Regions from separate parts of the Ectothiorhodospira variabilis genome, predicted to be linked through region 3. Evidence: predicted binding sites of a transcription regulator. Region 3 holds the regulator's gene; each other region holds the start of a gene.

Region 1 (2,264 bases), on a different contig from region 3:
GCTGATGGCGCAACACCAACTCGGCATCGCCGACCTTCCCGAGATCGGCTCGAAGTCCATGGTGTCCCGGGTGCTGTCCGGCGAACGCAGCCTCAACAAGAACCACATCAAGGCGCTGTCGCGGCGCTTTGATATTGACCCGGGACTGTTCTTCTGAACAAACGCAACATGGCCACCTGTTCGGTGTCTTGTCCACATAGTAGTGGCCACCCCGGCGGAGCTTGTCGAACGCCTGGATACCAATGGGGAGATTGCGTTTCTGGGGCATGGGCGGCTCCGGGGGCAAGGATCAGGGTGAGCGCTTGCCGCCCGATGATATCACCGGCCTGAGAGGTTCAGCCCGCCGCCACCCCGGACACACCAGCAACACAGGCCCCCGTCTAACTCTTCCGCTGATCCCCGGCATCGAGCCGATCCAGGATCGCCAATGCCCCCTCAGGCATCCCTAGTGCCGCCTATGACCTCCTGGCCAGCCCGACTCCCAGGATGCCCGCCAGCATCAGCCACAGGGTGGCAGGCAGAGGCACTTCCGTCGCAGCCTTCCAGACCAGCAAGTTTTGCGAACCATCCGACCTCAAGACGTAGAAGTCGAAGCGAGACGGGGCGTGGCCTTCGGTATTATCGATCTTGGAAAGCCAGTCATCAGCCTTGGCAGGAGCGCCCCCGAAGCCGGAAACCACCTTGAAGTCTTCGTCGTTGATAATGGTCCAAAGCGCCAACTGAAAAGCTGCGTCATCCTCAGCTATCGCTCCCAGATGAATTGCATCTTCCCCCAAAGCCACATCCGTCAAGGAAAAAAGCGCAGCGATTAGTGAAAGCACGTCCGGCGAGCCCCCGGCCGCCGCCACATCATCGTCAGGACTCCCAAGGTACTCCTCCAAGGTCCACAGCGAGTATGTAATCCCCTTCCCGGCAGGGTTCGTACCCGTGTACAGCGCCTGACTCGTCTCGACGCAAAACGCATTGAAATTCTGCTCGTCATCCAAGAACTGATTCAGCAATGAGCCGGAATCCAGTGTTTCGAAGGGACTCATGCGATACATGCCCGCATACACATCTGCTCCGCCATTGAGCACATCGTCCCCCGCAATCTGCCCGACCTTCCAACCCGTTTGCCACCCCTGGTACTGCAGCAGCAAATTGCTTTCAATGGGAGAGGCCTGAAGCGCCCCAGCTCCGGCACCCAGCCAAAGCAACAAAACACATTTAATCAGAATGTTACGCATGGAAGGCCTCTCTGCTCGTTGACTCACTCGTCCCACAGGGACGCGGCAATGAGCACGCAGCAGCACGATTCACGCCACATCACATTAGTCTTTTAATATCATATACTTAAATCGACCCCGCAGCCTCGGACTGCGACAAACGTAAACAAAGCCGCCAGCAAAAACTCAATTTGAGAGATTAATCACAGATTTTTCGCGAATAATGCTATCGAAAAGCTCGCCCCATGAGCTCTCAAGCACCACCACAGGCCAGAAATGTGATTGATTTCACGATTATCGAGCAGAGGTGTCAAGTTAGCCGACAACGCGACCTCCCCCCCCTCCGTCAGTCACCAAACGTTGAACATGGACCGGGGCCTGCCCACGCCACAGCCCCCTACCGGCGATGGTCTGGATATAACGGGAAGATTGCGTTTCTGCAGGCATTCAAGCCACAAGCGGCAGGCCGTCCAGAACGACGCCCTCGGGAAGCGCTTGACGAGCCACCACCTCTACCCAGCAGTGCTTCTATTCTTTTTGAACGCCTTTCTGACCAAGTGAGGCAAAAGCAGGTGCATCGGCATCCGAAGGTAGTGGGAGCGCACGTACAACAACCAACGGGCTAGAGATGAAAAGCGGTCATCACAAAGGGGGTGGTGGGGAGATAGACCCCGTTCAAAGAGCCGATCAAGCACTGCGCGCAAATATGATGGCGGCCCAGCACGCTCCAGGGAGGCCATGACCTCAGGCGGGACGGGGGTCTCGAGCAGCGCCCGGCAATACCGCAAGGCGTAGAAAAGCGGCCGGGCCAGGTCCATTTCGTACCCCCGGGCCACAAGGCGATCCCAGAACCCATCCCGCTGCGCAAAGTGCCGAAGGAGGTCATCCAGATCCGCAAGATCCCTCAAGCCATGCTCCAACTCCCCGTCATGGAAAAGATGCGTGGCGCTATGCAAAACCATATCCTCCGGACATAGGACAAACACCCCCTTGTGGTGCTCCACAGGTACAGCAGCCTCCATCAAGCGTCGCGGATCCGGCCTCAACCTCGCCGTGGGA
Region 2 (2,264 bases), on a different contig from region 3:
GCCGGCGTAGGCACACCCACGGATGGTCATGACACCAGGCACGGACTTGCGATTGGACACCAGACACTTCTTGGCCTGTTCCACATTGGGGTCGTTGACGGTCAGGTGTTTGGCGCGATCCTTCCTGGCCTTTTCCGGATAGACTTCAAGCACTTCCTGGATGAGGGCTTCAGCCTCTTCACGTTTCATAGCGCACATTTCGATGGACTCCTCTGTTCGCCGCCACTCATCCGTGGACATGCGTCAGGTGGAATGGGGTGGGACTGGGTTCACCGCCGGGCAGCCCCATGGGGCTTACCCGACCGCTTTTCGAGGCATCAGGCGGTGGCCTGATCCGCCTCAACCGACTTGCCGACGATGCTCTCGTCCTCCACATCCATGATGCCGAACTCCATGAGCAGGTCTTCCAGCTCATCCATGCTGCACGGAGTGGGCACGACGAAGTGCTTGTTATCGACCACCTTCTGGGCCAGCGCGCGATACTCGTCCGACTGCTTGGACTTGGGGTTGAATTCCACGCAGGTCATGCGACGGATCTCGGCACGCTGTACATCGTTGTCGCGGGGCACGAAATGAATCATGGTGGTGCCCAGCTTGCTGGCCAGGGCCTCGATGAGCTCATCTTCCCGGTCGGTATTACGACTGTTGCAGATCAGGCCTGCCAGGCGCACGCTGCCGGAGCTGGCGTACTTCACGATACCCTTGGCGATGTTGTTGGCGGCGAACATGGCCATCATCTCGCCGGACACCACGATGTAGATTTCCTGGGCCTTGTTCTCGCGGATGGGCATGGCGAAGCCACCGCAGACCACGTCACCCAGTACGTCGTAGAACACGAAGTCCAAGTCGTCCTCGTAGGCACCTTCCTCTTCCAGGAAGTTGATGGCCGTGATCACACCGCGACCAGCGCAGCCGACACCCGGCTCGGGACCGCCGGACTCGACGCACTTGACGTCGCCGAAGCCGGTCTTGAGAACATCTTCCAGTTCCAGATCTTCAACGCTGCCGGCGTCAGCAGCCATCTGCATGATGGTATTCTGTGCCTTGGCGTGCAGGATCAGACGCGTGGAGTCAGCCTTGGGGTCGCAGCCGACGATCATGACCTTCTTACCGGACTCCGCCAGGGCGGCGACCAGATTCTGGGTGGTGGTGGACTTGCCGATACCGCCTTTACCGTAGATTGCACATTGACGTGTGGGCATGGCTTTCAATCTCCTCTGCCTGAGCTGTGGACTGTGTGTGTGTCTTCATCAGGAGGGATTGCAAGGCACGTGCCAGCTACCCTTTAAAAAATTAACTAACTGTTTTTAAACACTTTAAAACACAACAACCGGACCGGCACTACGCGTGGGATACCCGACAAAGACCCTAACTCTGTATGGATAACGACACGTCCCCTCCCCCCAGCCTGCCTGCCTGCGCCCGCCTGCCCATCAACCGCTGCAACCTGCCGGCCGTGATCCTGGGCAGCCTCACCTACCAACAGCATCCAACACCGCTCATGCTCGATGGTCTGGGTGATCTGCATCGCTACCTGTGGCAACACCTGGACACCCTCGATACACCCGAACTCAGGGCCGAGGACTTCAAGGCCTACATGCGCGGTCATTTCTGCCTGGATGACCTGTCGGCCTGCGGACTGGAAGGGGACGGGGGGCGCGGCAATGCGGATTACCTGCGCCTGGTGCGGGGCTGGTGGTTCAACCCGGACGGGCGCGAGGCGGCGGTGCTCAAGGGCTGGGTGGAATCACGCTTCGGGCTGATGACCCGATTTCACCGCCAGCCGCTCACGGACAACGAAGGGGAAGGCTATGCCCGCTTCATGCACGAACGGACTTGTGGGCTTTACAACACCAATGCACTGGAATCGCAGATGGATCTGCTGTTCGGCTTTTGTCAGTACGAACTGGGCCGGCAATATCCGGAACAGAACCATCTCACCCTTTATCGGGGGGTGAATGGCCTGGAGGATCACGAAGTGCTCTGGCGCAGGGGCAAGCGGGCCGTGGTGCTGTTCAACAACGTGAACGCCTTTTCCAGCCATCGGGAGCGGGCAGACGAATTCGGGGACTACATCCTCACCGTTCGGGTGCCGTTGGCCAAGGTGTGCTGTTTTCAGGAACTGTTGCCCGGACTCCTGAGGGGGGAAGGGGAACATCTGGTGATCGGCGGGGTGTACGAGGTGAGCCTGAGCACCCTGTGAGCGATCACGATGGGCGCCGATACCAGAACCAGCTCAGCCGCCTTGAACGCAAGGCAAACGG
Region 3 (2,264 bases):
GGCGGCGTACATGTCCGTATGCGTGGCCTCGGCATGGATGCTGTTACCGCTGAGCAACAGGTTGCTCTCGGCCTTTTGCTGCAGCTTCTCCACGGTCAGGATCACATGCACGTCGATGACGTTGTCAAAATGCCGCTCCAGGCGCTCGAACTTCTCGTTGACGTAGTTGCGCAGAGCGTCGGTCAGGTCGACGTGATGACCGGTGAGGTTGATCTGCATGAGATGACTCCTTGGGAATGGATAGGGATGGGTAATGATCAGGACGGCTGCGTGGGTTTGCTTCAAACGAGCCGCTTGCGTTCGTTGGATGGCGGAATGGACATGGCCTCACGGTACTTGGCGACCGTGCGTCGTGCCACATGAATGCCGCGATCCACCAGGACCTGGGCGATCTTGCTGTCACTCATGGGTTTGCCCTGGGGCTCCTCGGCAACCAGCTTGCGGATCATGGCGCGTATCGCGGTGGCTGAACACTCACCGCCGTCGGCCGTGCCCACGTGGCTGGAAAAGAAATACTTGAATTCGTAGATGCCCCGGGGGGTATGCATGAATTTTTGGGTGGTCACCCGGGAGATGGTGGACTCATGCATCTCTAGTTGCTCGGCGATATCGCGCAGCACCAGGGGTTTCATGGCCTCGTCACCGTATTCCAGGAAGGCACGCTGGTGCTCCACGATGGCTGTGCCCACCCGCAGCAGCGTTTCGTTGCGGCTTTGCAGGCTCTTGATGAACCAGCGTGCCTCCTGGAGGCTGTTGCGCATGTAGGTGTTGTCCTGGCTGGAATCGGCGCGGCGCACGAAACTGGCATACAGGGGGTTCACCCGCAAGCGCGGCGCGATTTCCGGGTTGAGCTCCACCTGCCAGCGGCCTTCGCGCTTGCGCACGAACACATCAGGGATGATGTATTCGGGCGAACTGCTGCTGATGAGCCCGCCCGGGCGCGGGTTCAGTGTCTGGATCAGGGCGATCACCTGCTGCAACTCGCCATCATCCAGCCCCAGGCGCCGCTGCACGCCCTTGTAGTCACGCGCACCCAGGGCATCCAGGTGTTCGCGGGCCAGGGCGCGGGCCTCGGCCAGCCAGGGGGTGTCCTCCGGGAACTGAGCCAGTTGCAGGGTCAGGCACTCGGCCAGGTCACGTGCGCCCACGCCCACCGGGTCCAGGTGCTGAACCATGTTCAGTACGGCTTCCACCTCATCCAGTTCCAGGTCCATTTCCCGGTCCGTGGCCAGGGTTGCATGGATCTGCTCGATGGGTTCGGCCAGATAGCCGTCTTCGTTAATGGAATCGATGATGGTCAAGGCAATGGCCCGGTCACGCTCACTCATGGACGACAGGTGCACTTGCCACATGAGGTGTTCATGCAGGCTTTCCGAGGGGCCGGTCTGGTTCTCGAAAAGGTCTCGCCCGTCGTGGTCCGACTGTCCGGCGCTGGAAGGGGGCACATCGTAGATGTCGTCCCAGTTGCTGTCCACCGGTAATTCGTCGGGGATCTGCTCCTGACTGCCGTCGGCGTTGCCTTCCGTCTCGGCGGCGGCCTCCGCTGCTTCTGCTGCCTCGGAGGTTTCGGCCTGCTCCTGCTCGCGAGGCTCCTCGCTGGCGGTCTCCTGATCGGCCTCCGTGCCCTCCACGGCCTCGAGCATGGGGTTGGTTTCCAGGGTCTCCTGGATCTGGGCCTGCAATTCCAGCGTCGAGAGCTGCAGCAGGCGAATGGCCTGCTGCAGCTGGGGGGTCATGGTCAGGTTTTGACCCAGCCGGAGCTGGACGGACGGTTTCAACATAGCACGATGTGCGCCATCGGGCCGGGGCCCGGGTCTTTGATGCCTGATGATGAAGGCGGGGGCAGGCCCCCGGCGTAAATGATGCTTTCAGGGGAGATTATACGGTGTGCCAGCAAAAATGGGACCCATGTCCCGAAAACCGCATGCTGAACGGGGGGGCTTGGCTTCACAGGCGGAAGTTCTCCCCCAGATAGACGCGGCGGACCTGCGGGTCGGCCAGTACGTCTTCCGGCGCGCCCTGGCTGATGATGTGCCCGCCACTGAGGATGTAGGCCCGGTTGCAGATGCCCAGGGTCTCGCGCACGTTGTGGTCGGTGATCAGTACGCCGATGTTCCGTGACGTGAGATGGGTGATGATCCGCTGGATCTCGATCACCGAGATGGGGTCCACGCCGGCGAAGGGTTCGTCCAGAAGGATGAAGGCCGGTTCGGTGGCCAGGGCACGGGCGATCTCCACGCGCCGTCGTTCGCCACCGGAGAGAC

Evidence for each region. The regulator sigma-54, encoded in region 3, starts transcription at its own class of promoters, with help from an activator protein. The targets are predictions, from matches to a motif close to TGGCANGNTNCNTGCTT.
Region 1: LPW30_RS07250 (VPLPA-CTERM sorting domain-containing protein) is a predicted target of sigma-54. The motif match lies at 1,287-1,303, and genes of this name have one in related genera.
Region 2: nifH (nitrogenase iron protein) is a predicted target of sigma-54. The motif match lies at 1,261-1,277, and genes of this name have one in related genera.

Annotation. Positions count from the first base shown of each region.
Region 1 is NZ_JAJNAO010000005.1:6,630-8,893, forward strand. Features, by position in the region: gene LPW30_RS07245 (helix-turn-helix domain-containing protein) at 1-157, shown strand, start outside; gene LPW30_RS07250 (VPLPA-CTERM sorting domain-containing protein) at 456-1,226, opposite strand; gene LPW30_RS07255 (nucleotidyltransferase domain-containing protein) at 1,718-2,264, opposite strand, start outside.
Region 2 is NZ_JAJNAO010000010.1:103,522-105,785, forward strand. Features, by position in the region: gene nifD (nitrogenase molybdenum-iron protein alpha chain) at 1-198, opposite strand, end outside; gene nifH (nitrogenase iron protein) at 318-1,202, opposite strand; gene LPW30_RS11245 (NAD(+)--dinitrogen-reductase ADP-D-ribosyltransferase) at 1,379-2,203, shown strand; gene LPW30_RS11250 (glycosyltransferase) at 2,208-2,264, opposite strand, start outside.
Region 3 is NZ_JAJNAO010000002.1:187,285-189,548, reverse strand. Features, by position in the region: gene hpf (ribosome hibernation-promoting factor, HPF/YfiA family) at 1-219, opposite strand, end outside; gene LPW30_RS03505 (RNA polymerase factor sigma-54) at 282-1,781, opposite strand; gene lptB (LPS export ABC transporter ATP-binding protein) at 1,948-2,264, opposite strand, start outside.